Regions from separate parts of the Candidatus Pelagibacter sp. PS_17 genome, predicted to be linked through region 3. Evidence: riboswitches for the same ligand, from Rfam matches in the RefSeq annotation. Region 3 holds a riboswitch; each other region holds the start of a gene.

Region 1 (10,369 bases), 120 kb from region 3:
GCTACTTTTATTTTATTTTTAAGCTATTTTAGTAACTATAATTTAACTATTTTTAAATATTATTATATTTTATCTGTAATTTTTAGAAATTTATAATATTATAATTAAACCAATAATTACAGTAGTATATAATATAGTATTAATGTATAATATTAGATATTAGTAAACAAGTAATACCTAGTTAATAGGATTTAATATAAGATTCTCTTCTTGAGATATAAACTCCACTCATAATAATAATGGATAAGCCTAAGAATGTCCAATTATCAGGAAAGTCACTAAAGAAGTAATACCCAATAATTATATTAGTAATGATTTCAAAATAGCTAAATGGAGCCAATTTAGAGGCATCAGCGTATTTAAGTGATAATATAAGAAATAAGTGCCCAATGCAGGCAAATACGCCTATTGAGGCCATCATAGACCATTGAGAAGGAGTTGGATTAACCCAAACGAATGGCATTAACCCTGAAACAGCGATTAACCCAACTAATCCGGTTAGTAATAAAGTTAATAAAGGGTTATCTGAAGTGCTCAATTTACGTGTAATTATTAAATAGAACCCATACATTACACCTGTTCCTAATGCAGCTAGACTGGCCAAGTTAATCTCCACAAAACCTGGTCTTATAACCACTAGAGAGCCTATAAATCCTATAATAACAGCAGTCCACCTTCTTATACCCACCTTCTCACCCAAAAATATAGGAGAAAATGCAGTAACAATTAAAGGTGCTACAAAAGCAAGTGTCAGAGCTTTAGCTAAAGAGATAACAGAAATTGCGTAGAAAAAACAAATATTAGCAGAAAGTAGTATTAACCCTCTTATTATTTGTAACTTAGGTTTATCAGTCCATACAAGCTGCTTATTATAAAACAAGAACATTATTGGAAGAGTGAATGCGACCGTAAAAAAATATCTAGCCCACGTGATCTGTAAAACGGGCATATCGGCACTTAAATATTTTGCAAAACCATCCATGATTGGAAGCATTACCCAGGCTAAAAGGTTAAATATGATGGCTTTCATAAGCCAATTGATACAGTTTAATTAAAGTATTTTAAAGCAAAGAATACGACTACAGGAATAGTAAAAAAAGACATGACTGTTGAAACAACAATGGTACTAGCAACACTATCTACAATCTTTTTTGGCGAATAAATTGATGCCACAAGATAATTTAAAACAGCGCTGGGCATTGAGCATTGAATTAATAGAACACCAGCAGCAAAACCTGAAAGGTTAAAATATTTTATTATTGAAAAACCAATTATTGGGCCAAGTATTACCCTTCCTATTGATGATATAAATGCTTTTTTGAATGAAAAAATCTTAAAACGAGTAAGAGCAATTCCTAAAGACATTAATATTAAAAAAATCGTAGCATACATTAGCAGAAAAGTTGTATTTTCAACGAAGAGAGGAAGTTCTATTCTAAAGTATAGAAAGATTACTGAAATTATAATTGCATAAAAAGGTGGGTTTTTAAGAATTACACTTAAATCAAATTTTCTATCAGCAAGAAATACTCCAAGAGTAAAATGGCATAGCACTATTAAGGCTGAAATTGCAGCAGCGATACCCAAACCTTGAGTGCCGTAAGCGAATAAACATATTGGTAAACCCATATTACCAGTATTAGGCATAACAAAAGGGGGTAACTCACGAATAATATCTTTAGTATTTAAAAAAAATAAAAAAACTATACCTACTATTGTAAAAATAAAAATTGCTATCAAATAGTACCAAAAATAATTTTTAAAAATGTCAAAAGACATTCCAGTTGATGTTAAAGAATATATTATCATTGCTGGAGTACCAATATTTGCTGCAAAGGTAGTAATAAAAGAAGTGTCTAATTTTGGATTATTTTTGCCAAGATAATAACCAATACCAACTACAAAAAAGACAGGAAATAAAACCTCAAACAGTTTTAGATATATTTCCATTAATTATAAATTCTAATCAATGTTGGGTATCTAAGAATATTTTTGTCTTTATTAAAAACAGAAAGACAGTTCTTGGAATTAAGTTCATTAGTTTTATGGGTAATAATAACAATAGTAGCTTTATTATTTTTTTTGTCAGGAGTTTGGATTAATCTTTTTACTGAAATTTTATACTTAGCTAGTCGGTTTGTGATTGTTGATAAAACACCTGGTTTGTCTTTAACTTCAAATCTCAAATATAGTGAATTCACATAATTATCAACGTTGTAACACTTAATTAATTTACGCTTATTGCCAGGAATGCCAAATGGCTTCTTAATATTACCTCTTAAAATTGAAAGTAAATCTGATAATAAAGATGAAGAAGTAGGTCCAGGGCCAGCTCCCTCCCCTTGCAATATACTTTCACCCACAGGTTTTCCTTCGAGAATAACAGCATTCATAACACCACCAACGTTACCAATATAAGAACTTTTACTAACTAAGCATGGGTGTACAGTTTCAAAAAGTTGGCCATTAATTAGTTCTGAAATGCCAAGGAGTTTGATTCGTAAATTTAATTGATTGGAAATTTCTATGTCTTTTAATTCAATTTTTTCAATACCTTCCATTAAGCATTTATGTTTTGAAATTTTAGTATTAAAAGCTAGAGCAGACAAAATTCTTACTTTAGCAAATGCATCAAAACCATTTAAATCTAATTTAGGGTTACCTGGTTCAGCGTATCCCAATTTTTGAGCTTTTTTTAATACATTTAAAAAACTATCATTAGAATTTTCCATTTCTGAAAGAATATAGTTAGAAGTACCATTTAAAATTCCATAAACTTTAGAAATTTTGTTAGTTGCAAGACCCTCTTTAATGGTTCTTAATATTGGAATACCACCAGCAACAGATGCTTCAAATTCTAAATTAACATTATTTTCCTCTGCTAATTTTCCCAAATAATCACCATGTTTAGAGATAAGTGCTTTATTAGGAGTGATTACATGTATTTTATTTTTTAAAGCAGTTTCCACAACTTTTTTTGAAATCCCATCTGACATACCTATAGCTTCAAATAAAATATCTACTTTGGTCTTATCAAAAATTTCTAATGGGTTTTTAAAAAAAATTTTTTTATTAACTTTAAATCTTCTTTTTTTAGAAATGCTTCTTGCCGAAACAGCTACAACGTTAATCTTTTTACCTGTCTTAAGTTCAATATCTTTTTTTTTAGTATTAAGTTCATTTAACAAATAAATACCAACTTGTCCTAGACCAACTACAGCAATGTTGATTATATTTTTCATCTATTGGTTAATATCTGGATATTCTGCATTTTTTGAATAATCTTTAAGAAAGAGGTTAAATTCATCAAAAGTCATAGATTTGTAATCACCAGTTTTTTTTAATATCTGAGAAAGTTTTTTGTCATCATTAGACTTTTTAATAGGATCTTCATTCCAATAAGTAGATTCTTTGTTTAATGAGCACGAAGTTAAAAATACAATTAGGGATAAAAATAAGTATTTCAAATTAATCCTTTTGTTTCATTAAAACCATATTTGATATTCATATTTTGTATTGCTTGACCTGCCCCACCTTTAATCAAATTATCAATAACAGATAAAATAATAACTCTATTTTTATACTTAGTTTTACAAATTACTATAGAGCAATTATTTGTGTTAATTACATCATTTGTACTTAACAATGAATTTGTTTTTAAAATTTTAACGAATCTGTTTTTTGAATATTGACTCTTTAAAGTGTTTTCTAAATTTTTAATACCTACACCTTTGTTAAGGTCTAAGTAAATAGTACTAAGTATCCCTCTAAACATTGGTGTTAAATGGGGTGTGAATGTAAAAGAAAATTTCTTTTTAGTATAGTTTTCGATTTCTTGTTGAATTTCAGAGTTATGTCTATGGAAACCCACACCATAAGCGCTTAAGGATTCATAAAGATTTTTTTCCTTATATTTTTTATGCACACCTCTTCCAGCACCAGAGTAACCAGATTTTGAATCTATAATAACATTATCTGTTTTTATTAAATTTTTCTTAACTAATGGAATAAGTGGTAAAAGTATTGATGTTGGGTAGCAACCTGGACATCCAATAATATTAAATTTCTTTAATTTGTCACCATTGATTTCTGGTAATGAATAAATTGATTTTTTAATATTTTTGACAGATCTGTGTTTTTGTTTGTACCATTTTAGATAATTTGATGCTTTATTAAGTCTAAAGTCTGCAGCTAAATCAATTAATATATTGTGTTTTAATAAATCATTTGAAATATCTTGTGCTTCACCATTAGGTAGAGCTGTAAAAACAAGGTCTATGTTTTTTAAAAGTTCTTTATTGTATCTAATAATTTTAGGTAATTTTTTTGAACTTAATGATTTTTCATAACTAGAGATATTTTTTCCAACAGACGTATTACCACAAAGATATTTAATGTTAACATTGCTGTGTTTAACTAATAATTTAATTAATTGAACACCAATATAACCTGTAGATCCAGCAACTAAAACATTAAGCTTAGGCATTTTTTTATTATAGCAGTTTAGAGTTAAAAAAGAATTATCTTTTCGAGAATTGGAAGCTTCTTCTTGCTTTTCTACGACCAGGTTTTTTTCTTTCAACTGATCTAGAGTCTCTTGTATTAAGTTTTTCTGTCTTAAGTACTGCTCTATTCTCTGAATCAAATAAGATTAATGCTTTAGCAATACCATGAACCATTGCACCAGCTTGACCTGTGTGACCACCACCTGCTACGCTACATCTTACATCGTAATCAGTTGCTTGGTTTATAATCTCAAATGGTCTTGTGATTTGCATTTTGTGACTTCCACTTGTGAAATACTCATCCATAGTTCTGCCATTAACGTAAATTTTGCCTGTACCTTTTTTCACCCAAATTTTTGCAATAGATTTTTTTCTTCTACCAGTTGCGTATTTACTATCTTTAAAATCTAATTTAATTTTAGGTTTTTTTGTAGAAATTTTATTTGGTGTAGCTGCTGTTTCCATATTAATTTCTTATTAAATTTTTACTGTTTAATTTACCTAGGTCTAAAAGTTTTGGGTTTTGTGCTGCATGAGGGTGTTCTTCACCAGCATAAATTTTTACTTTAGTTAACTGTTTTCTTCCTAGAACTCCCCCAGGTAACATTCTTTTAATAGCTAATTTTAATGTTTCACCAGGTTTATTTTTTTCTAATAACTTTTCAGGAGTAATTTCTTTAATTCCACCTGGGTGACCAGTATGTCTATAATATTTTTTATCTTTAAATTTTTTTCCTGTGAACTTTGCTTGTTCAACATTTTTAACAACAACAAAATCACCATCATCCATGTGAGGTGTAAAAGTTGTTTTATTTTTTCCTCTAACAATCATAGCAATAATAGAAGCCAATCTGCCAACTACAGCATTTTTAGCATCTATCTCAAACCAGTTACTGTTTAAATCACCACTTTTTAGAAATTTTGTCATTGTGCGAGGATTAATACTATTATTAGATATAATGTCAATTTTATATTTCCCTTGCAATATCTTGCTTAAATGATATTTTTATATAGCCGATTTGTTCCTATTGCAGGCTAGTTATTGCTAAAAAGGATTTTTTACCCACATTATCGGTAGGCGCATTTGAACTGTATTGTACGCCTTGCATAAAGCAAAAGTACTAAAAAAGGAGTATTAAGATGAGTACAAAAAGACAAAACCCTGAGACTATAGCTATACATGGTGGTGATTATAGAAGTGATCCAACAACCAAAGCAGTAGCAGTTCCAATTTATAGAACAACATCGTATCAATTTGATAGTACTGAACATGCTGCGAATTTGTTTGCTCTTAAGGAATTTGGAAATATTTATACAAGAATAATGAATCCAACAAATGATGCTCTTGAAAAAAGAGTTGCTTCATTAGAAGGAGGATTAGCCTGTTTAACAGTAGCATCTGGACAAACCGCATCAACTTTTGCAATTTTAAACGTTGCACAAGCTGGAGATAATATAGTCAGCTCTACGGATTTATATGGAGGTACTATTTCGTTATTCACGCATACATTAAGTAAACTTGGTATTGAAGTTAGATATGCAGACCCTTCTGACCCAAAAAACTTTGAAAAAGCTGTTGATGATAAAACTAGAGCTTTTTATGGTGAGACTTTACCAAATCCTTATTTGAGAGTTTTTCCAATTAAAGAAGTTTCTGATATTGGTAAAAAATACAATATACCATTAATAATGGACAACACAGCTGCCCCTGTAATTTGCAAACCTTTAGAACATGGTGCTGCTGTAGTAGTTTATTCATTAACAAAATATATAGGTGGTCACGGTACAGTTGTAGGTGGAGCTTTAGTTGATGGAGGTAATTTTGATTGGACAGCTGATCCCAAAAGACAACCTTTATTTAACGAACCTGACGCAAGTTACGGTGGAGCTATATGGGGAAAAGTGGTTCCAGAATTAACTGGGGCTAATGTTTCTTTTGCAGTAAGAGCGCGGGTTACATTACTAAGAGATCTTGGTTCTGCCCTATCACCTGACAATGCATTTGGAATTATTCAAGGGCTTGAAACTGTTGCTCTTAGAATGAAACAACACTGCTCAAATGCATCAAAAGTTGTTGACTATTTAAAGAAAAATAAAGAAGTAACAAGAGTAATCTATCCAACAGAACATGAAGGTAAAATTGCTGATCGTGCTAAAAAATACCTTAATGAAGGAAATGGTGGTTTAGTTGGTATTGAGCTCAAAGGTGGTATTGAAGCAGGTAAGAGATTTATCGAGTCTTTAAAAATGTTTTATCATGTTGCAAATATTGGAGATGCAAGAAGTTTAGCAATTCATCCTGCAACAACAACTCATAGTCAGTTAACAGAAAAAGAATTGTTAGCCTCAGGTGTAACTCCTGGATACGTAAGATTATGTATTGGTATTGAGCATATAGATGACATTATTGAGGATTTAGACCAAGCTTTAAATAAATCTTCTAAAGGGAATTTGAAAGCAGTTAGTTAGAGTTTTTATATAATATCAAAAAATAAGAACTCAAAACTAATATTGAACCTAGCTGGTGTAGTGAAGCGTATGTAATCTCTACACCAGAAATCAAAGTTATAATTCCTAAAAAAATTTGAAACAAGATAGCAACATCAAAAAATAATACATATTTAAAATCATATTGTTTTTTAAAATAGATAAAATTTAAAATGATTATAAAAAATAAAAGCAAATATGCAGTTGATCTATGCAAAAATTGAATAATTGATGGGTTGTTAAATAATTGAGTAGTAATTAAATCACCATAACTAACATCATTTGGAAAAAAACTACCATTCATATCAGGCCATGAATTATAGATAAGACCACCATCTAAACCTGATAAAAAAGCACCCAAAACAATCTGTAAAACTATCAATTTAAGTATGAATAATAAAAATAAATTTGGAATTTTATTTTCAAATTTCTTAATTTTATGAATATCTAAAATATACCAAAAAATTAAACATAAAATAAATAAGGCCAAAGATAAATGAATGCTAAGTCTAAAGTGACTAACGTCATTATTTTCAATTAATCCACTAGATACCATATACCAACCGATGAATCCTTGAAGACACACAAGAAAAAAAATCCAATAATATTTATTAGAATAATGCAGAGTTTTTTTAAAATAGAGAGTAAAGAAAAGCAAAGGCACTAAAGTAAACAAACCTACAAATCTTGCTAACAATCTATGAGCATACTCCCAATAAAAAATTACTTTAAATTCATCTAAGGACATGCCGTAGTTAATATTTTTATATTCAGGAATTTTTTTGTATTCTGTGAAATAAAAATTCCACTCATTAATATTCATAGGTGGGAGTATTCCAGTAAAAAGCTCCCAAGCTGTGATTGATAAACCAGAGTCTGTTAGTCTAGTAAGACCACCGACAGCTACCATAAGAACAATTAATGAAAATAAAGTTATTAACCACAATTTTAAATATTTTATATAGTTGTCGCTATTTACAAACATAAATTATACTTATAATAATTATCTTAATAACCAATTGAATAAATGTCGCCTACAAATAAAAAAAAACTAAATCAGATTAGAATTAAGCTTGATAAACTTGATAATGATTTACTTAAATTAATCAAAAAAAGATCTTCATTAGTCAATGAAGTGCTAAAAGTAAAAATCCATAAAAAAGAAATAATTGATCAAAAAAGGATCAATTTTATACTTAAAAAAATTAAAAAAAAATCAATACAAACTAATATTGACCCAAAAATCACTAATAGAATTTGGAAAAATATGATTTGGTCTTTTATTGATTACGAAAAAAGAAATTTTAGAAAAAAATAGTACTATTTACTGTGTGGAGGTAATTTTTTTTCCACAAACATTTCATGTTTTCTTGTAGAAGGGTTATATTTCTTTGCAGACAATTTAACTTTAGCTTTTTCACCACCCGCAGGTTTTTTAACATAATAAAAAAAAGGACTATCAGGTTTAGCCTCTGGTACTAATCTAACTTTAACGTGCGTTTTTTTTGCCATTTTATTTTAAACTTTTTATTTTTTTTATTAAATCGGAAATCTTTTTAAGTTTATTTTTTAAATTATAATCAGCATTTATAGAATTATTTGGTAATTCGTCAAGTTTTAATGATTTATCAGAATTAAGAACTTTTTTAACACCAATAATTGTCATTCCTTGATCTTTGAGTAGATATTTAACTTTTTTTAAAACCTCAATAGTATCATTATTATAATATCTTCTATTACCATTTAAAATTTTTGGCTTAATTTGCTTAAATTCCTTCTCCCAAAATCGAATAGTATGAGTATTCAAGGTTCCTTTTTTTTTATTTACAAGACCAAGAATTTTAGCAACCTCACCTATTGACTTATAAGCATCACTATTTTTATGAATCATTCTTAGAATTTACCAAATCTTTAAATTCCTTAGAAGCTTTAAATAAAACAACATCTCTATTAGATATGGTTGTTTGTTCTTTTGTTTTAGGATTTCGTCCAATTCTACTTTTTTTTGCCCTTATAGAAAAAGTACCAAATTTAGAGAGCTTTAATTTTTTTTCTATTTTTAAATTGTCTACTATTGTAATTAGAAAATCATCAATTAAATTTTCAGATACATTTTTTGAAAAACCAATTTGCATATAAATTGAATTTATAAGATCTTTTTTTGTTAAGTTGGTTCTTTGCATTAACTTATGTTGTTTCTTATCTTTTCTATTAAATTTCCAGTGACAATTCTAGTGCAAACACTTAATGAGTTTGAAAAACCTATATAATCTGTTCCACCATGACTTTTGATAACTGGAGAATCTAAACCTATGAAAATTGCACCATTATAAAGTCTGGGATCTAATCTTTCTTTAAATTTTTTTAAATTTGAAATATTTAGTAAAGATGAAATTTTACCAAAAATATTACCTGTCATGGCTTTCTTTAATTCACTTGTAATAAAATTTGCAGTACCTTCGGCTGTCTTCAAAGCAATATTCCCAGTAAACCCATCTGCAACGATAACATTTACATCGCCATTCATTAACTGATTACCTTCTATATAACCCTTAAACTCAAAGTCAGTGTTATTTCTTTGATTTAATTGTTGGTAAGTTTCTTTGATAATCTCATTACCTTTAATTTCTTCAGACCCTATATTTAATAAAGCAACTTTAGCGGTATCATCAGGATATAACGATTTAAATAACGAAGATCCCATTATAGAAAAATCAATTAAATTTTTTGGACTACATTCGATATTAGCTCCTAAATCTAACACTACACTCATATTCTTTTTATTTGGCCATAAAGCAGAAAGAGCTGGTTTATCAATGTTTTCAATCATCTTTAGATTAAGTTTTGAAATAACAAGTAATGCTCCAGTGTTACCGGCAGAAATAACTATGTCAGATTTTTTTTCTTTAACACTTTGAATGGCTAACCACATACTAGTATTTTTTCCTCTTTTAGCTCCTTCTAAAGGACTATCAGTTCCTTTAACCAAATCTTTGGTGTGAATTATTTCAAATGAAGATGTGGGTAATTGATTGATATAATTTTGGATTTTTTCCTTATCACCAAAAATTTGATAAAAAGTATTAGTGTTACTTTTATAATGATGATTAATTCCATCAATAATTTTTTTTGGTGAATTATCTCCACCCATTGCATCAACTGCAATTTTTATTATTTTGCTCATTTAATTTTGGACTTTTATTCCTTAGGATCTAAAACTTGTCTACCTCTATACATGCCTGTTTTTAGATCTAAGTGATGAGGTAATCTGTATTCTCCAGATTTCTTGTCCTCAACAATATTAGTAGATTTGAACTTCATATTCTGAGCTCTTCTCATTCCAGTTCTTGACGGTGATTGTTTTCGTTTAGGTACAG
Region 2 (10,369 bases), 430 kb from region 3:
GATTTATATCTAACTGATGTTTTAAAATTCCATCCCAGGCATCCGTTACTCCCCCTGAAGAACCTGGCAAAGCAAATACATATTTGCCATTAGCTAGTACTGCACAAGCCCTAGATTGAATGGTCGATGTACCAACTGTTTTTAAACTTATTGTTCTAAACACCTCTCCAAAACCTGGTATATGTTTGTCAGCTATCTCGTTTACTGCCTCTGGTGTAATATCTCGACCTGTAAGCCCAGTGCCCCCTGTTGTAATTACAACATCTATTTCAGATTGATTAATCCAATCTTTAAGGATTTTAATAATGTCATCTTTGTTATCTTTACAAATTTTTCTATCTATTAATTTATGTTTAGCCTCCTCTATTTTTTTTACTAAGATCGCACCAGACTTATCGTTCTCAAAAGTTCTGGTGTCCGTAACAGTTAAAAGTGCTATATTTACAATCATAAATTTAAAATAATTTTCATGATTATATTATCATTTTTATTTCTTCTAACAGCAACTTTATATTCAAGTGTTGGCTTTGGTGGTGGCTCTACCTATCTAGCCCTTCTATTAATTTGGGATATTCCTTACTTGATCTTTCCTGTAATTGCTCTCTTTTGTAATATTATTGTCGTATCAGGAAATTGTATAAATTATATTAAAGCTGGAAATATCAATTTTAAGATCCTTACCCCATATTTGATATCATCTGTGCCACTTGCATTCATAGGAGGATCTTTATCAGTAGATAAAGAAATTTTTGAAATTTTACTTTTTTTAGTCTTAGCACTAGCAGGAGTTCTACTTCTCATGAAATTTCAATCTTTTGATCAAAAAATTGAAGTTTATAAAAAGATACCAAAAATATTATCAATATTAATTGGTGCATCTATTGGATTTGTGTCTGGTGTAGTTGGAATTGGTGGTGGAATTTTCTTAAGCCCTATATTGTTATTAATTAGAGTAGATAAAGCAAAAAACATTGCAACAGCAGCATCATTATTCATACTGATTAATTCTTTATCAGGACTTGCTGGCCAATTTACAAAGGCATCAACAATAAATGGAATTTATGATTATTGGCCATTATTTTTTTTTGTTTTAATAGGCGGCCAGCTTGGAAACTATTTAAATCTTAAAATTTTTCCTGCAAGAATATTAGCTCTAGTGACATCAGGACTTGTCATATTTGTCGCTATTCGAATGGGACTGAAGTTGTTTGCATAACAGAAGTATTAAATTATTATAGAAAGATTATGAAAATATTTAGAGCATTTGGACCCACTATAGGAAAAACAAAGTTATCCAAAAAAATTATTACTATATTAAATAATCACATTGATAAGTCTCAATTATCTAAAAAAAATGATTATAGCTCTAAACTTGCAAGTCAAATTAGGAATGAAATTAAGATACCCAAAACTTTAATTAATAAGAGTTTGTCTAAAGAATTACTAAAAAATATTAAAGTTTACCTTGATAAGTCAGGCGTTAAAAAAATTAAAGAAATTAAGATAATAAATCTATGGGTGGTTAGGCAATTAAAAAATGAATATAATCCAATTCATTATCATGAAGGACAACTGTCAGGTGTTGGATATCTTAAAATCCCAAAAGATATGAATCAAAATAAATTAGTTAAGAATAAAAAGATTAAAACTAATGGAACTATTGATTTTATTAATGGTCAAAAAAACTTTTTAAGTAAAAGTATCTATAATTTAAACCCTAAATTAGGAGACCTATTGATTTTTCCAAATTATTTAATGCACACAGCTTATCCATTTAACGTTGATGGTGAGAGAAGATCCTTCTCATTTAATGCTAAAATATTATTCAAGAAGTGATTTACTAATCAGTCTAATAGATATATAAATATTTTACCGATTTGATCCATATTGCAGGTGCTAACTGCTAAAAAGGAAATCATTATATAATTGGTAAAGGTAGTTGAACTGTATTGTGCACCTTGCATAGAGCTAAAGCACTAAAAAAGTAAGGAATAAAAATGGATATTAATTTTTTTAAAACAACACGAATTTTAGATGGTGGTATGGGACAAGAATTGTTAGCTCGTGGTATGAAGCCAAACGGCACATTGTGGAGTGCAAATGCTGTTTTAAAAGAAGAATACCATCAACTCTTACTAGACACACATTTAGACTTTATTAAAGCGGGTGCTGAAGTTATTGTTACAGCAACCTTTACTACTAGACGAATAAGATTACGTGATAATAAAATTGAAGATAAGTTTGAATACTTAAACAAAAAAGCTGGTGAAATAGCTCAGAAAGCTAAAGAACAACATCCTAACGTGTTAATTGCAGGCGGTCTTCCACCTCAATATTTAACATACGAAGAAGATACAAGACCAGATGATGAAATTAAGCAAAATTTTTATGATCAAGCAAAATTATTAGATCCTTATATTGATTTTTTTTACTTAGATGTTTTGTCTAGTGTAAAAGAGTTTAAATTAGCAATTGAAGCAATTGAAGAATTTAATAAGCCATACTTAATAGGTGCTCACATTTCTGAAGGAATAAATCTTCCAAGTGGTGAAAAAATATCAGATATTATTAACAATATTAAACATAATAATTTACTAGGATTAATTTTATCCTGTGTTTCACCTGAAAACTTTTATGAAAATTTAGAAGAAGTAAAAAATTTAGGTGTTCCGTTTGGATTTAAGCTTAATGCTTTTGTGACAACTAATCCTAAAGATGGTTATACTAATAGTTATAATGTCAGTAAAACTGGTAACCCAAATGAATTTTTGGGTCAAAGAAAAGATTTAACACCCGAATTGATGGCAAATTTTGTTAAAAAATTTAAAAATGCTGGTGCTACTATTTTAGGTGGATGTTGCGAAACAAGACCATCTCATATTAAAGAAATGGTTCAGTTTAAGTAGTTTTTTTTTGATCTGCTTTTTTAACAAAGTAAATTCCAACAACAACTGCTAATAAAGATAATAAAATTTTAGGTGTTATTATTTCTTTTAAAAAAATATAACTCAATATAGTACCGAATATTGGAATTAAGTAAGAGACTTGTGATTGAAATATAAGACCATTATCTTTTAGAATTTTAAATCTTAGCAACCAAGCAACACCTGTTGAAACCATTCCTAAATAAACTACTGATATTGTAGATTCAATGCTTGGAATTGAATTCCATGGTTTTTCAATAAAATAAACAAATGGTATTAAAATTAGGATAGCCCAAATTAATATAGAGCCTGTTACATTTTCATTTTTTTTCTTACTAATTTTAAGAGTTAAAACTCCTCCAATAACATAACAAGTTGACCCAAGCAATATTAATAACGCAGAAATAAAATTACTATCATTTATTAATAAATTATCTGAAAACAAATAAATAATACCTGAAAAACCAATTAGTATTCCAAAAGTTTTAACTAAATTGAACTTTTCATTTTTTGTATAAAAGTGACCCAATATTGTTGAACTCAAGGGTGTTGTTGACATTAAGATTGCTGCCAAATTACTTTGTACAGATTTTACACCGTAAGCTATTAAGAAAAAAGGTAATACCAAATTGACAAATCCTATTATAGCAAACCAATACCAATCTTTGGAAAATGCTTCAATCTTAATTTTTTTATAAAAGCATAATAATAATACTGGAATTGATCCAAAAAAAACTCTCAAGAATGCAATTGTAATTGGTCCAAAAGATTCTGTTGCAATTTTGATATTAAAAAAAGCTGATGCCCATATTAAAGCTAAAACTACTAATAATGTATAATCAATTAATCTAGGTTGTCTCATTCAATTATATCTTCAACTTTTCCATTCGTAATCTTTTGAATATCGTTATAGTTTGTTTTAAATACACAGTTTGGATGTCCTGCTGCAGCAAACAATTCATTAAACCTTTCTAAAGAATTGTCTATTATAATTTCAATTCTCTCTAAATGCCCAACAGGTGAGACACCCCCTATTGTATAGCCCGTTTGTGTCTTAACTTCTTCTGGTGATGCCATTGAAATATCTTTTTTATCTTTAACTTTTTTTAGTTTATTTAATGAACACCTCTTATCGCCTGCTACTAAGCATAATATAAAAGTATTTTCCGCTTTAAATAATAAGCTTTTGACAATTGCACCTACATCACAAGCTAAAGCTGTTGCTGCATCCTGTGCTGTTCTTGCTGAATTTTCTAAAACTATTACCTCTAAGGATTGGTCAAAGTTTTTAAGAAATTTTTCAGCTCTTTTAACAGGTTCTTTATCTAATAAGCTCATATTTCAACTAATAATTGATTGATAATTTAACAAATAATGTTGTAATTCATATGTAAAAAACGCATAGGTGATATTTATTATTCAAGCAATATTATTAAAGAAACATTTGTTATTAATTGACCACAAAATTTAAAAAAGGAGAAACTATGACTGCTGCCAATGTTCTAAAATTCATGAAGGAAAAAGAAGTTGAATTTGTTGATTTAAGATTTACTGACCCTCGAGGAAAACTTCAACATTTAACAATGGATCACACTATCGTTGATGAAGAAATGTTAAATGAAGGTGTATTTTTTGATGGTTCATCTATTGCTGGTTGGAAGGCAATTAACGAGTCTGACATGATTTTAATACCTGATACTTCTAGAATGATTATGGACCCTTTTACATCTCATAATACTCTAATCCTTTTTTGTGATATTTTAGATGCTGTTAAAAGATCTCCTTATGAGAGAGACCCAAGAGGAACAGCTAAAAAGGCAGAAGCATATTTAAAAAAATCTGGCATTGGTGATAAAGCTTTTTTTGGTCCTGAACCTGAATTTTTTGTTTTTGATGATGTTAGAATTAATAATGATCCAAACAACACTGGTTTTAAAATAGATAGTAAAGAAGGTCCTTATAATTCTGGAACAGAGTATGCAAATGGAAATATGGGTCATAGACCTCCAGTAAAAGGTGGTTACTTTCCAGTCCCTCCAGTTGATAGTGAACAAGATATGAGAGGTGAATACTTAAAAAGTTTAAAAGAGGTAGGTATTAAAGTTGAAAAACATCACCATGAAGTAGCACCAAGTCAACATGAACTTGGTATGTACTTTGGAACACTTGTTGATCAAGCTGATAATGTTCAATTATATAAATATGTAGTTCAAATGGTTACACATTCATTTGGAAAAACAGCAACTTTTATGCCAAAGCCGATTGCAGGAGATAACGGTTCAGGTATGCACATTCATCAATCAATTTGGAAAGACGACAAACCAGTTTTTTCTGGTGATGCTTATGCAGGGTTATCTGAAACAGCACTTCACTATATTGGTGGAATTTTAAAACATGCAAAAGCAATTAATGCTTTTTCAAATGCTACAACAAATAGTTATAAAAGATTAATTCCAGGTTTTGAAGCCCCTGTTCTGCTTGCTTACTCTGCAAGAAATAGATCTGCTTCATGTCGTATACCAATTTCATTAAGTAAAAATGGTGCAAGATGTGAAATAAGATTTCCTGATGCTTCAGGAAATCCATATTTAACTTTTGCTGCTATGCTTATGGCTGGTTTAGACGGAATTAAAAATAAAATACATCCAGGCGAATCTTTTGATAAAGATCTTTATGAATTACCTCCCGAAGAAGTTAAAAACATTCCAACTGTTTGTGGATCATTAAGAGAAGCAATGGAAAGTTTAGATAAAGATAGAGAATTTTTAACTGAAGGTGGTGTATTTACTGATGATCAAATTGATGCTTACATTGCATTAAAATTTGAAGAGATACATAGATTTGAACACGCACCTCATCCTGTAGAGTTTGAGATGTATTACAGCAGCTAAAACTAATTACTGTCTAGTTGTTGCGATTGTATCTTTGTTAATTCCTTTTTTAACAACGTAATCCTGAGTGCCATTAGCACCAGTGTTTACTTCTTTTCTAAGAGTCTTGAAAAAAGTTCTTTCTTTCAGTGACTTTTCTAGAGATTTAACAAGATTTTTAAATTCAAATTTATTCATAACTATTTAATACCATAGATATGTGATATTTGCAATACTGATATGCGTTTAGGTAATGTTATACTTTAAATGACTCGCCACAACCACAACGTTCAGATTCATTGGGGTTATTGAATACGAATGATGATGAAAATTCTTCTTTTTTATAGTCCATTTCAGTGCCTAATAAGTACATAACAGCTGCAGCATCAACAAAAACCTTAACACCCTTATCTTCAATTATTTCATCTGAAGGATTTATTTCTTTTGCATATTCCATTACATAAGACATGCCAGCACAACCACCAGATTTAACTGCAACTCTAACACCAATTGAATTCGACTCAACTCCAGACATAATTTCTTTAATACGACTTGCAGCATTATCACTTAATTTAATGATAGGGTTCATTATAGATTTAACTCCAATTTAGCAGCTTCAGACATCATTGATTTTTCCCAAGGTGGTTCAAAAACTAAATCTAGATCAACCTCTTCAATGCCTTCTACTTGAATTGCACTATCCTTAACTTCCTGAGGTAAACTTTCTGCAACAGGACAATTTGGTGTAGTCAAGGTCATTATAATTTTAGCTTTAGACTCGTTTACTTTAACATCATAAATTAAACCTAATTCATAAATATTGACCGGTATCTCTGGGTCATAAATTTTTCTAATTTCAGCTATTACTTGTTCTCTTAAATCCATAATTTAATCTAATTTTTCAGTATTAATTTCTTCTTGAGTATTGTCAATTGCAGAAATTAAAGTATGCCATGATAAAGTCGCACATTTTACTCTCATTGGATATTGTTTTACTCCAGACAAGCACATTAATTTAGTTTTTTCATCTTCTTCTAGGTTTTTTGATTTTAATTCAGGATTCTCCTTAATCATACCTAAGAAGTCATTTACAATTTCTTTAACTTCTACTTCTTCTTTGCCTTTAATTAAATCAGTCATAATTGATGCTGAGGCCATTGAAATTGCACAGCCACTACCTTCAAATGAAATATCTTCTACTTTTTTATTTTCATCAAGTTTTAAAAATATATGTACATTATCACCACATAATGGATTCTTACCCATTGCATCTTTATTAAAATTTTCAGTTTTTCTTAAGTTGCGTGGATTTTTACCATGCTCTAAAATTATTTCTTGATAAAGTTCTTTTATATTCATTAGAGATTAAAAATTTTCTTACAGTTATTGATAGAATTATTAAGTTGATCTAAATCATCTTTTGTATTGTAAACACCTAATGAAGCACGTGCACTTGCAGGTATTCCTAATTTGTCATGTAGGATTTGACAACAATGATGACCTGCTCTAATAGCAACACCATCTTCATCCAATATTGTAGCTATGTCATGTGGATGAACACCTTCTATAGTAAAAGACAAAACTGCTGACCTATGTTTTGGGTTACCAATTAATTTAACTGAATTATTTTTTCTTAAAATTTCTTGACCATACTGGATTAATTCTTGCTCATGTTTAATCATGTTTTCAATTCCGATTTTTTCTAAAAATTTTATAGATTGATCAAATGCTATAACTTGTGCTGTAGCCATTGTTCCAGCTTCATATTTATTAGGTAAATCTCCATATGAAATGCTATCTTTTTTTACATCTTGAATCATTCCACCACCACCTTGATAGGGTGGTAATTCCTCTAGCCACTTTTTCTTTGCATATAAAACACCAAGACCAGTTGGCCCGTACATTTTATGGCAAGAAATAGCATAAAAATCACAGTCTATGTCTTGCATATCAAGTTTTAAATGAGGAGCACCTTGGCATCCATCTACTAAAACCGCAATACCTTTTGAATGAGCAAGTTCTGTTATTTCTTTAACTGGTAAAACTGATCCCGTTACATTTGATAAGTGTGTAATAGCAATTAATTTTGTTTTTGATGTAATTTTTTTTTCAATGCTTTCTAAAGTAATCTCTCCATCATCATTAATTTCTGCAAACTCAATCTTTATACCTTTAGATTGTCTTAAAAAATGCCAGGGCACGTAATTAGAATGATGTTCAAGTTCTGTTATAAGTATTTCATCCCCTTCATTTAAAAATTTTTGACCATAGGTATTAGCTACAAGATTAATTGCCTCAGTCGCACCTTTAGTGAATACAATTTCATTTTTATCTTTAGCATTAATATATTTTTGAACAGAAGATCTTGTATTTTCATAAAGATTAGTTGCAGCTACCGCTAAGTAATGAACGCTTCTACCTGTGTTTGAAAATTCATTTGTATAAAAATCATTAACTCTATCAATTACAGATTGTGGTTTTTGAGATGAGTTAGCACTATCAAGATATACAAGATCATTATTATGAACTTTATTATTAAATATTGGAAATTCTTTTTTAATATTTTCTATACTCACTCTACAACTCCCATCATCTCTTTGATTAAATTTTTGATTTCTAAATCAGTAATTTTTTCAACTGCATCCATTAGAAAACCATTAATCAATAATTCTTTTGATTGCTGATAACTTAGACCTCGAGACATTAGATAAAATATCGAGTCTTCGTCTAAGTTACCTGAAGTTGATCCATGCGAGCATTTTACATCATCGGCGTAAATTTCAAGTTCAGGTTTACCATCGAATTCTGTATTTTCATTTAAAAGTAAAGCTTTACTTAGTTGATACCCATTTGTTTTCTGTGCTTTTTGATCAACAAAAATTTTACCTTGATAAATACCTTTAGAATTGTCATTTAAAACTGTTTTGATTAATTGATAGCTTTTTGTATTTTCTGCTAAATGATTTATATTCGTTTTAATTTCATGATGTTGTGAGTTTTTTAAATTTATCACACCATTAATAAATGCTGAACTGTATTGATCATTTAAATTACAATTTACTTCATTTTTGATAAATTTAGATCCTGTCGAAAAAATAAAATTTTCAGAGATGCTATTTTTTTCAAGATTAATATTATTATAAAAATATTTAATATTAGAATTGGTTTTATGATCAATTTTGTAACTTTTAAGGATTGCATCTTGAGCAATATCAAAATTTTGATTTATATTAATGAAATTATTTTGAGACTGATCATCAAATATAGTAACTAATTTCAAGTTACTATTTTTTTCTAACGTAATATCTGTTCTTAAATTGAGTGCAGTTGAATTAACATCCTCAGTAGTAATATTGTATAAAACCAAAGGTTTATTTAATGAATAATTCTCTTTAACGATAATACCAATATGCGCACTAACAAGAGCATGGTTTAAAGATACTAATGGATTAATTCCATTCGAATTGTTGCTTAAATCTAAATCATTATTAATTAAAACTTTAGTGTCATCCTCATACTTGATGTCTACTTTTGAAATAACTCCATTAATAAAAATAATCTTATTATGTTCAAACTTATTAATTAAAGATACTTGATCTTTAGGTTCGTAAGTTTTATCGTTATAAAAACTTAAATTTTTAATATTAGATGATATTATTTGATTTAAATCTGAAAATTTCCAATCTTCAATTCTTTTATTTGGAAAGCCTTTATCAATAAAATTGATTAAATTTTTTTTTCTAAACTCAATATTGTTTTCAGAAAATTTTAAATTTTCTGTCATCTTATTGAAATCTGATTTTAGTTGTTCAATCATTTAACTAAGAGTTTCGTAACCTTTGCTTTCTAATTCCATTGCTAATTCTGAACCTCCAGATTTAACGATTTGACCATTAATTAGAACGTGAACAAAATCAGGTTTAATATAATCAAGTAATCTTTGATAGTGGGTAATAATTAAAAAAGAACTATCTTTACTTCTTAATGCATTCACACCCTCAGATACTATTTTTAAAGCATCAATATCAAGTCCAGAATCTGTTTCGTCTAAAATCGACAGCTTAGGATTAAGGATAGACATTTGAAGTATTTCATTTTTTTTCTTTTCTCCACCAGAAAATCCTACATTTAATTGTCTACTTAATATTTTTTCATCAAATTTTAATTCTCCGGCTTTTTGTTTAACTAATTTTAAGAATTCAATAGCATCTAATTCTTTTTCACCTTTAGCTTTTTTAATTGCATTTAAAGATGTTTTTAAGAATATATTGGTATTTACCCCTGGAATTTCTAATGGATATTGGAATGCTAAAAATATTCCTTTATGAGCTCTTTCTTCAATTTCTAATTCTAAAAGATTTTCATTAAAATACTTTACTTCACCAGTTACGGTGTATCCTTTTTTCCCTGAAAGAACATTTGATAGAGTGCTTTTTCCAGATCCATTAGGCCCCATAATTGCATGCACCTCTCCTGGTTTAATTTCTAAATTTAAACCTTTTAAAATTTCTTTATTATCAATATTCGCTTTAAGATCTTTAATTGTTAACATTAACCAACACTCCCTTCTAAACT
Region 3 (10,369 bases):
TTTTTTCTCCAATAGATCTAAGGTTACCCCAGTAACTTCCAATCCCACCACCTTTAGCAGCTAACCAAACGTTCTCACTCCATAAATCAAGTATTCCATTTAAGCTGTCTGATGCTTCATTTAAAAAACATGAAATTGGCAAACCTCTTTTGGTTCCACCATTAGATAAAACTGGAGTAGCTGGCATGAACCATAAATTACTAATGTAGTTATAAATTCTTTGTGCATGTAAATTGTCATCTGCATATGAACTTGCAACACGAGCAAATAAATCTTGAAAAGATTCGTTTTGACCTAAGTATCTATCTTTTAAAGTTGCTTTACCAAAGTCAGTTAATTTTGAATCTCTTGTTCTATCAATTTTAATAATTATACCTTTTTCATTTTGAAAAAGTTCTGTATCATTGCTAAGTGAAAATAAATCTGGACCTTTACTCTTTGAAAGTTCGCTATTATTTGGGCTATATTCGGAGACAGCTTTCTTGAGTGCCTGTGATAGTATTTTGTTCATATTTTAATATTTTATAAGTTATTTTTCACAAAACAACTACATGTTGTATGCTGAAACCATTGATACACCATATAAATCATTATTCAACAGAACATTTATAGAACATAAGAAAAAAAAATCAATAAAAAAATAAAATGAATGTAAGAAAGGTTAACAATGACAACAAATTTAAAAATAGATCCATATGGCTTCAGAGAGTATGACGCGAGATGGTTGTATGAGAAGGACATAAACCAACTCGGAATAGAGAATCTGGGCAAAGGTTTGGGCACTCAAATTATAAAACATACTAAAAAAACCAACCCAAGAGTAATTGTTGGTCATGATTATAGATCTTACAGTGAAGAAATAAAATCTGCTCTTAAAAAAGGACTACTTTCAACTGGATGTAATATTGAAGACATAGGTTTATCATTATCCCCTACTGTTTATTTTGCACAATTTAATTTAGATGCTGATGCTGTTGCAATGGTAACTGCTAGTCACAATGAAAATGGTTGGACTGGAGTTAAAATGGGTATCAAAAAAGGTTTAACCCATGCACCAGAAGAAATGAAAGAATTAAAAGAAATAACTTTAAATGAAAATTTCATAAAAGGAAAAGGGGTTGAGAAACAAATAGAAGGTTTTCAACAAATTTATAAAGATGATTTAATAAATAAAAATAAAATAACAAAAAAAATTAAAGCAGTTGTTGCTTGTGGTAATGGGACGGCTGGAATATTTGCCCCTGAAATTTTAAGAGGAATTGGTTGTGAAGTAATTGAGCTTGATTGTGATCTAGATTGGACTTTTCCAAAATATAATCCAAATCCAGAAGATTTAGAAATGTTACATGCAATCGCAAAAGCTGTAAAAGATAATAATGCTGATATTGGTTTTGGCTTTGATGGTGATGGTGACAGAGTTGGTGTGATAGACAACATTGGAGATGAAATCTTTTCAGATAAAATTGGATTATTGATTGCAAGAAACTTATCTAAAACTCATAAAAATTCTAAGTTTATTGTCGATGTTAAATCAACTGGATTGTACGCAACTGACAAAGTGTTAAATGAGAATAACTGTCAAACCATTTATTGGAAGACGGGACATTCACACATTAAAAGAAAAGTTAATACAGAAAAAGCTTTAGCTGGATTTGAAAAAAGTGGTCACTTTTTCTTTAATCAACCATTAGGTTTTGGTTATGATGATGGAATTAATTCTGCAATTCAAGTGTGCCATTTATTAGATAATGAAAACAAATCTATGAATGAGATTATAAAAGAACTACCTAACACTTTTCAAACACCAACCATGGCTCCCTTTTGTAAGGATGAAGAGAAATACCAAGTAGTTGAAGAGTTAGTTAAACAAGTAAATGAATTAAAAGATAATAAAACAAAAATTGATGATCAAGAAATTAGTGAAGTCTTAACTGTTAATGGTATCAGATTTTCTTTTAAAGATGGTTCATGGGGATTAATTAGAGCTTCATCTAATAAACCATCTCTTGTAATTGTTACTGAAAGTCCAACATCGAATGAGAGAAAGAAAAAGATCTTTGATTTTATTGATGATCTTTTACAAAAAACTGGCAAAGTTGGCGAATATGATCAAAAAATATAAATATTTACTAATTTTTATCCTCCTGTTTACCTCTAAAAGTCACGCTTTAAGCCCTGAATATGAGAAGGAATTATACATTGGTTGTTACTCTAACTCTAAAGCTTATATTGGCCCGGATGGTGCTAAAATATACTGTCAGTGCACCGTTGATAAATTAAGTGCAAAATTTAGTGATGAAGAGATGGATGAAGTTTTCAGCAAAGAGCCTGAAGAGATTATGGAGCAAACAGCATTTGCGACAGAGGATTGTGAAAAATAAGAAATAAAGCTTTTAAAATAATCAAATAATTAATAGGTTTTGAAAATGGAAGATAAAAAAAACTTCGGTTTTGGAACGCAAATTAGAAAATCCCCTTACTTTAATTCAACTGTTAAATGGGGTGCAACTGGCTTTTCAGTTTACAATCACATGTACATTCCTCGTGACTTTGGTTCTCCTGAACAAAACTTTTGGAATTTAGTTAATGAAGCAATTTTATGTGATGTTGCAGTGGAGCGACAAGTAGAAATTACAGGACCCGATGCTACAAAATTTATTCAACTGTTAACGCCAAGGGATTTATCAAAGCTTGCAGTTGGACAATGCAAATATGTTTTAATAGTTAATAATGATGGTGGAATTTTAAATGATCCAGTTTTATTAAGATTAAAAGAAAACCATTATTGGTTATCACTTGCTGATAGTGATATTTTATTATGGGCACAAGGCGTTGCAATCAATTCAGGTCTTAATGTTAAAATTATTGAGCCCGATGTCTCCCCTCTTCAATTACAAGGACCAAACTCTGGAAAAATTATGGAGGCTTTATTTGGTGAAAGTATTAATGATCTTAAATATTATTGGTTACGTGAATTAGATTTGGATGGCATTCCTTTAATTGTCTCTCGAACAGGCTGGTCTAGTGAACTTGGTTATGAGTTATATTTAAGAGATGGATCTAAGGGTGACAAACTTTGGGAAAAAATAATGGCAGCTGGTAAACCTCATGGATTAAAACCAGGTCACACATCATCAATTAGACGTATTGAAGGTGGAATGTTATCGTACCATGCTGATGCTGATATTAACACTAACCCTTATGAATTAAATTTAGGACGACTTGTGAACCTTGATACCGATATAAACTTTATCGGAAAAGTTGCTTTACAAAAAATTAATAAAGATGGTGTTAAAAGAAAACAAGTTGGTGTGATCTTAGATTGTGAACCCTTAACTGGACCCAACACTACCTTTTGGGAAATCTTAAAAGATAATCAGCAAGTTGGTAAAATTACTTCTGCAGTATATTCACCAAGACTTAAACAAAACATAGCCCTTGCAATGGTTACAATTAATAATTCAGAGATTGGAACTGCACTCGATGTTAAAATGAATGACAAAATCATTAAAGCAACAGTTGTTGAAAAACCTTTCTATGATCCTAAAAAGAAGCTAGCAAGTTCCTAGTAAGTCAAGTATTCATAAACCATGTTATCTCCAAAAGATTATATCTCTCTTTACTTGCTCGTAATTGTTCTAACAGTTGTTTCAGTTAACTTCATGTACCGTCTTTATTTTTAGTAGAAACCTCCATCTTTAGCTATGAAAGAAAATTTTATTAAGCTTATTGATTTGTAATCAATAGGTCCGCGGTTAGAATCCGTGCGGGGGCACCATCATCCAATAAAATCAGATATCTAAGTGAAGGAATGAGAGTTAATCAACTAAAAGGTCGTAGAATTTAAAGATTGATTAATAAAACTATTATAGCGATAGTTATTAACACAGCACTGACAATAATATAATTCAATCTAATATTAAATTTTTTAAACACTATTTCAGTAATCTTTTCCCAGAATAATACGATTAAGAAGATGATTATAGCTGGCAGAATATATTTGATCATAAATCCATAATTATTGTGTAAGCTAAATAAGTAAGTTCAATGGCTAATAGTATTTCAAGTCCAGACATAATTTAAACCTACCAAACCTTATATCAGGTGTCCAGTTGATGGAATGAAGACGAAGATAACTGCTTGTTTAATGTTCATTTTTTATAATATGTCATTTATAGATGTACTCCACATAGGATCTGAATGCTTATCCCAATAGAGTTTGTGAATTTTTCTTGTAATATCCCCTACCGTTCCTTGTTTAATATTTTCCCCACTTACTTTTGTTATTGGCATTACCCCTCCTGCAGTTGAGGTTGCAAATAATTCTTTAGAGGATTTTAACATTTCAATCGTTATAGATTTTTTATTAACTTTGATATTTAGTTCTTTTGCTAAATCAATAACAGTTTGTCTTGTGATACCTTCTAATACTCCATGGTCTGGGGTATTAATTCCATTTTCATCAACTGAGAAAATATTAAAGCCTGGGCCTTCAGAGATATTATTATCCTCATCAACTAATAAAGCAGTATGATGTCCTCTCTCATAAGCATCAAGCATACCGGTGACTAAATCCATCCAATGATAATTTTTAATAGTAGGATCAACTGAACTTGGAGGAATTCTTGTTATATCGGTTAAATATACATCTAATCCTTTTTCAAAATCTTCTGGTTTAAGTATCCAACCAAAGGGTACTGCAAAAGCCATAAAACGTGGTGTCGCTTTTCGAGGATCTCTAACAAAATTTGGAGACATTCCTCTTGTTTGTATCATTTCAACATAAGAATCTTCAAGATCAGCTTTTTTAACACAGCCTGCTAATATTCTTTGTATTTCTTCACGACTAAGTCTGCATGGCATTCTCAGTTTTTCTGTTGATTTAAAAAAACGATCAATATGTTTATCTAATTGAAAAAATCTATCCTTCCAAACATGGACAACATCATATGTGGCATCAGATCTTAGAAAACCCCAATCTAAAATAGGAATTTTAGCTTCAGAAAGTTGAATGAATTCACCGTTCATCCATGCCGATCCTTTTGGAAAAATATCACTCACCAACAAACCCTACCAAAACTTAAATCAGGTGTCTAGGTGATGGAATTAGCTAACACTAAATAAGGATAAAGAGATCTTGAGAATGGTTAATATTGTTATTTAATAATCCAAAAAATGATATTTATTATATAAACCAAAATACCATAAAATAAGAACATTAGAAATTTGTCTTTTCCTGACTTTTCTTTCCAATTCAAAGTAAATAACGCAGCAGGTGATGCAACTAGTAAAATAACCCCAACAACAATTACCAATACTGATAAAATTATAAATACATTCATAAATTAATTTTTATCATATATTTTCTTAAATATTAAATCTGTCTTTAATTGCATAAAACCACACCGCTAATCTAAAATAAAATGTTCTTAACTGGGGGAAGATAAATTTCTTAGGTAATCCTTTATAAATTTTTGAAATATCTAACTCTTTACTGTTTGATAATACTAACTTAGACAATTGTTTTCCAGTCCAAGGAGCAGCACTCACTCCAACCCCATTATAACCAAATCCATAATAAATCTCTTCATTATCAATTTTACCAATGGAGGGAGTTAATTTTTGAGATAAAGCAATTAATCCCCGCCAATTATAATCAATATTAATATCTTTCCATTTAGGAAAAATATCTTTTAAAAATTTTTCCATTTTCTTAGACATATTTAAATTAGATTGATCACTGCCACTTAAATCCCCTCTAGTGCCAAATAAAATTCGGTTGTCAGGTAACTTTCGATAATAATATAAAAGATTTTTAGTATTAGCTATTGGAGAAAATGTTTTAAAATTATGTTGGTCAATTTCTTGCTTCGTTAAGGCTCGGGTGACAATAATATTTGAAATTACTGGTAAAATTCTTGAATTCATCTCTGGGATTAAGCCTTCTTGATAGAACCCGTTTGTTGCAACAACTATTTTTTTTGATCGAATAGATCCTTCTTTCGTCCTTAAAATATAAGCACCATTCTCTTTATCAATTTTATCCACTTTAGTGTGCTCGAAGATTTTTAATTGTTTAGATAAAGCATATTTTGCAATGCCATTAACAAATTTAAGAGGATTGATTGCAAAACCAGGTTTATAAGAAAAAGCTCCAAATTGCTCTGTGCCACCATGGCCAATTTTATCAAAGTCTTCTTTTGAATAAATCTCAGTTTCAATGCCAAACTCTTCTCTGTAAGCTTTGGCTTGTTCTTGAATATCTTTAAACTTATTTGGATGATGGGCTACAACGTAATTACTATCCCCCGTTACATCACAATCAATATTATATTCTTGTATAATATCTTTTGTATAATTTGAGCCTTCAACAGAGTTTTTAAAGAACTTTTTAGTTTCATCATTGCCGTAAATAGATTGCATCTTTTTAAAAGACATCTTACTTGGCGGTAGAGAACAGAAACCTGCATTACGAGATGAAGCCCCCCAACCTATTTTTCCAGCTTCAACTAAAATGACCTCTAAATTATGATTTTCTATTAAATTAATTGCACAGGATAAACCAGTGTACCCTCCACCTATTACAACAATTTCTGAGCTGACATCTTTATTAAGTTTATCTAGATTTAAATTTTCGCTTGAATGATCTTCCCAATAACTACTAACTGGGGTGTTAAATTGATAAATATCAGAATGATAAATATTTTTCATTAACAAGACCCTAGCACGCAATTAATACTTAATTCTAGTCAAACTTCTAATTTTTTAGGATTTGAAATGAACTTAAAAGACTTAAGCCCTATTTTCATAGGGCTTAAATTAGATTAGTTAAGCAGCACTTGCTCTTTGCTCTATGTGCTCTTTATTATTAGAACTTGAAGAAACCTTTTGAAACAATTTAATAGGAACTCCTTTTGATAAAATATCTAATACCGGGCAATGTGTATTTACCGTATCAATCAATTTATCTATTTCTGCTTTAGGTGATGAAGATTTAATATCAACAGTACCAGAGATGGATTGAAAGCCAGGTCTAGTGTTTTTATTTAAAGCTAAAAAACCCTGAAGATCTAATTCACCTTTTAATTTAACACTAACACTCTCAATATTAATACCCGCTGCTGTAGCAAATGCTTTATAGGTTATCTCCTGACACGTTGCTAACGCTGCTAATATTAACTCTACTGGGCTCGGACCTTCGTCTTTACCACCAAAACTTTTGGGTTCATCAACAACTAATTTATGCTCTCTAAGAGTGACTACAGATTGAAGTCCTTCTTTAAGAATTGAGTTGCTTTCATATTGGACCAAAGCATTTTTGGGGTTGGCTGTAAAATCCTTCTGTAGATTGCTTATTGTTTCTTTTAGATTGTTACTCATTTTTTTTCTCCTGTTTTAGTGCTTCGACATATGTCAGGCGCACAATTTAGTTAAATGCCCTTCTTAATTTATTTACGCTTTGTCTCCATATTCAGTCATATGTTTTGGAATTCTTTTATTTTTTCCATACATAAAATGATTTTCCATGTTCTCTCGATATTTACTTGCTGGAACAGTTAAACCAATTGACTCAGCAACTTCCCTAATCAACATTGGGTTTGCTCCACAGCATACTCCAAGGTAATTAATACCTAGCTCATAAGCATCTTTTGCAAATTTACCTATTTCATATCTATTACAAAAGTGTGGGTCCAATGCTGTTGGAAACGTTCTTCCATGAGGCGATGGACATGCACAATTACTTCTGTCCGGTAGGTTAAAAAATGTTGGGTAATCTTCACTGGTTCTATAAGGAATAGGTAAAGCTCCAACATGGCATTTAACTGCTTTTCTAATTTCTTTTAAAAAAGGAAACATAGTAGCAGGTCCTCTAAAACAATTTAAACCTACAACATCGGCCCCTAATTGCTCTAGCTCTTTACAAGTATCAACAACTGATTTTCCATCTCTCATTTTATTTTCACCCATTGGGGATATGGTTAATACAGTTGGTAAACCTGTTTTTTTCATAACTTCTAAAGCTTTAAAAGCTTCTTCAGCATAATAAAAAGTTTCACCAATTAACATATCAGCACCTTCTTCAACGGCCCAACCAATCATCTCTGTAAACATTCCTTCAACTTCTTTTTGAGATTGTGGATCATTATGTTTCCAGATATTTGAATTTGAAATATTACCTGCCATCAAATTTGGTTTTGATCCTTTAGGAGTATCTAGTGCTACTTTTTTAGCAATTTTTAATGCTGAACGATTTAGTGGTTCGAGAAGTTCTTCCTTACCAATAACACGCATTTTTTCTCTGTGTCCATTATAAGTAAAGGCCTCAACTACATCAGATCCTGCGTGTTGAAATTCTCTATGTAAGTTCTCTAAAACTTCAGGATGATCTAATGACACCATTGGGACAAATTCCCCTGATGACATGTAGCCACGTCTTTCTATCTCAAATAAAAAACCTTCTGCGCATATAACCGGTCCTTTATCTAATCTTTCTTTTAATTTATTTGTGCTCATTTTTTTTCCTCTTGTTTTGGAGAAAAAAGGTCACAAAATAATAAGAGGTTATATTCATAGGCCTCTTTTCTCCTTTTTAGTGCTTAAGCAAATGCAGGGCGCACAATATGGTTCAACTGCCCGGCTTAATTTTATGAAAGATAAAAAAAAACCACCTGTCTAAAGCGGTGGTTGAAGCGTCGCTTTAGCAGGATTTGTAACGCGCTCTGCAATTTAACTTAAATCAGCGCAACTAAATATAATCAACTTTCTCTCAAACTGTCAATTGAAAAAATAAATAATAGTTAAAATTATGAGAATAATGACAATCCAAATACTAAGATTAGTTAAGAATTGCTTTAATTTAGAATTAGATTGTAGAAAAGCTGGGAGTACTAATAAGAGTATCCCTAGCATATAAACAAAGGGTATTATCTGATCTGCCATTTATATCAATGATAGCTTCATCTTTTTTGAATACTTTTTCTGAGGTGAATTTTTTATAACTGCTTGAGCACAACGCATGACTCCTCTTTTTTTATCAAAAGTCATTTTGGGTTCACCATACAATTTCCATCCATTGGATATGGCCTCCGTTACACGATGGCAAAATTCTGAAGTGTCGTCACTTGTAATAAATCTATAACCTTTCATAATCAGACCTTAACAAGTCCTAAATCATGTGTCTACGTTCAGTTTATTATTATTATTTTAAGTCTTTATGCTTCTACAGTCATTACTAATTTAATGAATAGCCAGCTGATCTTACGGTTCTAATTAATTCTTTAAATCCATCAATATTAATACTTTGTCTAAGTCTTCTTATATGAACATCAACTGTTCTTGTTTCAACATTGATATTATCAGACCAAACATTCTCTAGAATTTGATCTCTTGAGTAAACACGTTTAGGGTTTTTAATAAAAAAATTGATTAAATCATATTCCTTGGGTCCCAAATGAATTTCTTTGTTTTTTCTAAAAACACGTCGTGTTAATCTATCCACCTTAAGGTCTTCGAATTCAACAATATCAGAAACTAATGAGGGCTTAGATCTTCGAAGTAGCGCTTTTATTCTTGCAAGTAATTCTGGGAAACTAAAGGGTTTGGTGATGTAATCATCTGCACCAGAGTTTAACCCTTTAATCTTATCTTCATCCTCACCCTTAGCAGTAAGCATTATGATTGGAATTTCTTTAAATTTTTTTTCTTTTTTTAAAATTTTACAAATTTCTACGCCAGAAAAATCAGGTAACATCCAGTCTAATAAAACAAGATCAGGAAATAATCTTTTAATATCTTCAATACCCTCATTGCCATTGTCTGATGATGAAACTTTATAACCTTCTTTTTCAAGGTTATATTTAACTAAAGTGATAATAGGTTGTTCGTCTTCTACAATATGAATGCTAACGCTCATTAGTTTGGATCAAAATCTTTACCTTTAGGTCTTGCTCCTTCAATATGCTCTCCCTCGATTAGATAAAATAAAGCTTCAGCGATATTAGTAATATGATCTCCTGCTCTTTCAATATTTTTAGTCACAAACAATAAGTGTGTTGCTAGATCTAAATTTTTTTTATCTTTGCTTAAGAAATTTGCAACTTCATTCATTGCGATATGTGTTAAATCATCTACTCTCTCATCTGATTTCCAAATTTTAACAGCAGCTTCTTTTGACTGGTTAAGATAAGCATCCAAAACATCTTTCAATTGTCTTTGAACTAACTCCCCTAATCTTTTTAAACTGGCAATTAACTCTTCTGGAAGATCGCGTGGTAAAGGTTTGATCTTTTTAGCAACACTTTTTGCTAAATCACCAATACGTTCAAGATCACTTGAAATTTTTAAAGTTGAAATAGTTAATCTTAAATCA

Evidence for each region. A riboswitch is a leader RNA that binds a small molecule or an ion and turns the genes downstream of it on or off. The one in region 3 is predicted to bind S-adenosylmethionine.
Region 1: linked by a shared signal. The riboswitch ahead of AC5SML_RS03380 (O-acetylhomoserine aminocarboxypropyltransferase/cysteine synthase family protein) and the one ahead of AC5SML_RS04100 (homocysteine S-methyltransferase family protein) in region 3 are both predicted to bind S-adenosylmethionine.
Region 2: linked by a shared signal. The riboswitch ahead of AC5SML_RS01785 (homocysteine S-methyltransferase family protein) and the one ahead of AC5SML_RS04100 (homocysteine S-methyltransferase family protein) in region 3 are both predicted to bind S-adenosylmethionine.

What each region holds. Positions count from the first base shown of each region.
Region 1 covers NZ_CM182073.1:640,113-650,481, forward strand. The annotation lists gene AC5SML_RS03345 (DMT family transporter) at 182-1,030, opposite strand; gene AC5SML_RS03350 (AEC family transporter) at 1,048-1,950, opposite strand; gene AC5SML_RS03355 (homoserine dehydrogenase) at 1,950-3,242, opposite strand; gene AC5SML_RS03360 (hypothetical protein) at 3,243-3,467, opposite strand; gene argC (N-acetyl-gamma-glutamyl-phosphate reductase) at 3,464-4,486, opposite strand; gene rpsI (30S ribosomal protein S9) at 4,521-4,970, opposite strand; gene rplM (50S ribosomal protein L13) at 4,972-5,433, opposite strand; SAM riboswitch class V at 5,573-5,641, shown strand; gene AC5SML_RS03380 (O-acetylhomoserine aminocarboxypropyltransferase/cysteine synthase family protein) at 5,646-6,974, shown strand; gene AC5SML_RS03385 (COX15/CtaA family protein) at 6,967-7,977, opposite strand; gene AC5SML_RS03390 (chorismate mutase) at 8,020-8,310, shown strand; gene AC5SML_RS03395 (50S ribosomal protein L33) at 8,313-8,504, opposite strand; gene AC5SML_RS03400 (MerR family transcriptional regulator) at 8,506-8,883, opposite strand; gene AC5SML_RS03405 (integration host factor subunit alpha) at 8,873-9,175, opposite strand; gene plsX (phosphate acyltransferase PlsX) at 9,175-10,176, opposite strand; gene rpmF (50S ribosomal protein L32) at 10,191-10,369, opposite strand, start outside.
Region 2 covers NZ_CM182073.1:328,920-339,288, reverse strand. The annotation lists gene AC5SML_RS01800 (molybdenum cofactor synthesis domain-containing protein) at 1-451, opposite strand, end outside; gene AC5SML_RS01795 (sulfite exporter TauE/SafE family protein) at 470-1,216, shown strand; gene AC5SML_RS01790 (2OG-Fe(II) oxygenase family protein) at 1,246-1,836, shown strand; SAM riboswitch class V at 1,925-1,988, shown strand; gene AC5SML_RS01785 (homocysteine S-methyltransferase family protein) at 1,998-2,906, shown strand; gene AC5SML_RS01780 (DMT family transporter) at 2,899-3,786, opposite strand; gene AC5SML_RS01775 (YbaK/EbsC family protein) at 3,783-4,262, opposite strand; gene glnA (type I glutamate--ammonia ligase) at 4,409-5,815, shown strand; gene AC5SML_RS01765 (hypothetical protein) at 5,822-5,992, opposite strand; gene AC5SML_RS01760 (HesB/IscA family protein) at 6,051-6,383, opposite strand; gene AC5SML_RS01755 (iron-sulfur cluster assembly protein) at 6,383-6,679, opposite strand; gene sufU (Fe-S cluster assembly sulfur transfer protein SufU) at 6,683-7,153, opposite strand; gene AC5SML_RS01745 (aminotransferase class V-fold PLP-dependent enzyme) at 7,153-8,370, opposite strand; gene AC5SML_RS01740 (SufB/SufD family protein) at 8,367-9,611, opposite strand; gene sufC (Fe-S cluster assembly ATPase SufC) at 9,612-10,346, opposite strand; gene sufB (Fe-S cluster assembly protein SufB) at 10,346-10,369, opposite strand, start outside.
Region 3 covers NZ_CM182073.1:757,916-768,284, forward strand. The annotation lists gene AC5SML_RS04060 (ribonucleoside-diphosphate reductase subunit alpha) at 1-511, opposite strand, end outside; gene AC5SML_RS04065 (phosphomannomutase/phosphoglucomutase) at 668-2,122, shown strand; gene AC5SML_RS04070 (hypothetical protein) at 2,106-2,381, shown strand; gene AC5SML_RS04075 (glycine cleavage T C-terminal barrel domain-containing protein) at 2,427-3,569, shown strand; gene AC5SML_RS04080 (aminotransferase class IV) at 4,159-5,064, opposite strand; gene AC5SML_RS04085 (hypothetical protein) at 5,157-5,342, opposite strand; gene AC5SML_RS04090 (NAD(P)/FAD-dependent oxidoreductase) at 5,368-6,711, opposite strand; gene AC5SML_RS04095 (OsmC family protein) at 6,829-7,380, opposite strand; SAM riboswitch class V at 7,385-7,449, opposite strand; gene AC5SML_RS04100 (homocysteine S-methyltransferase family protein) at 7,453-8,514, opposite strand; SAM riboswitch class V at 8,581-8,645, opposite strand; gene AC5SML_RS04105 (DUF1737 domain-containing protein) at 8,941-9,147, opposite strand; gene phoB (phosphate regulon transcriptional regulator PhoB) at 9,233-9,913, opposite strand; gene phoU (phosphate signaling complex protein PhoU) at 9,913-10,369, opposite strand, start outside.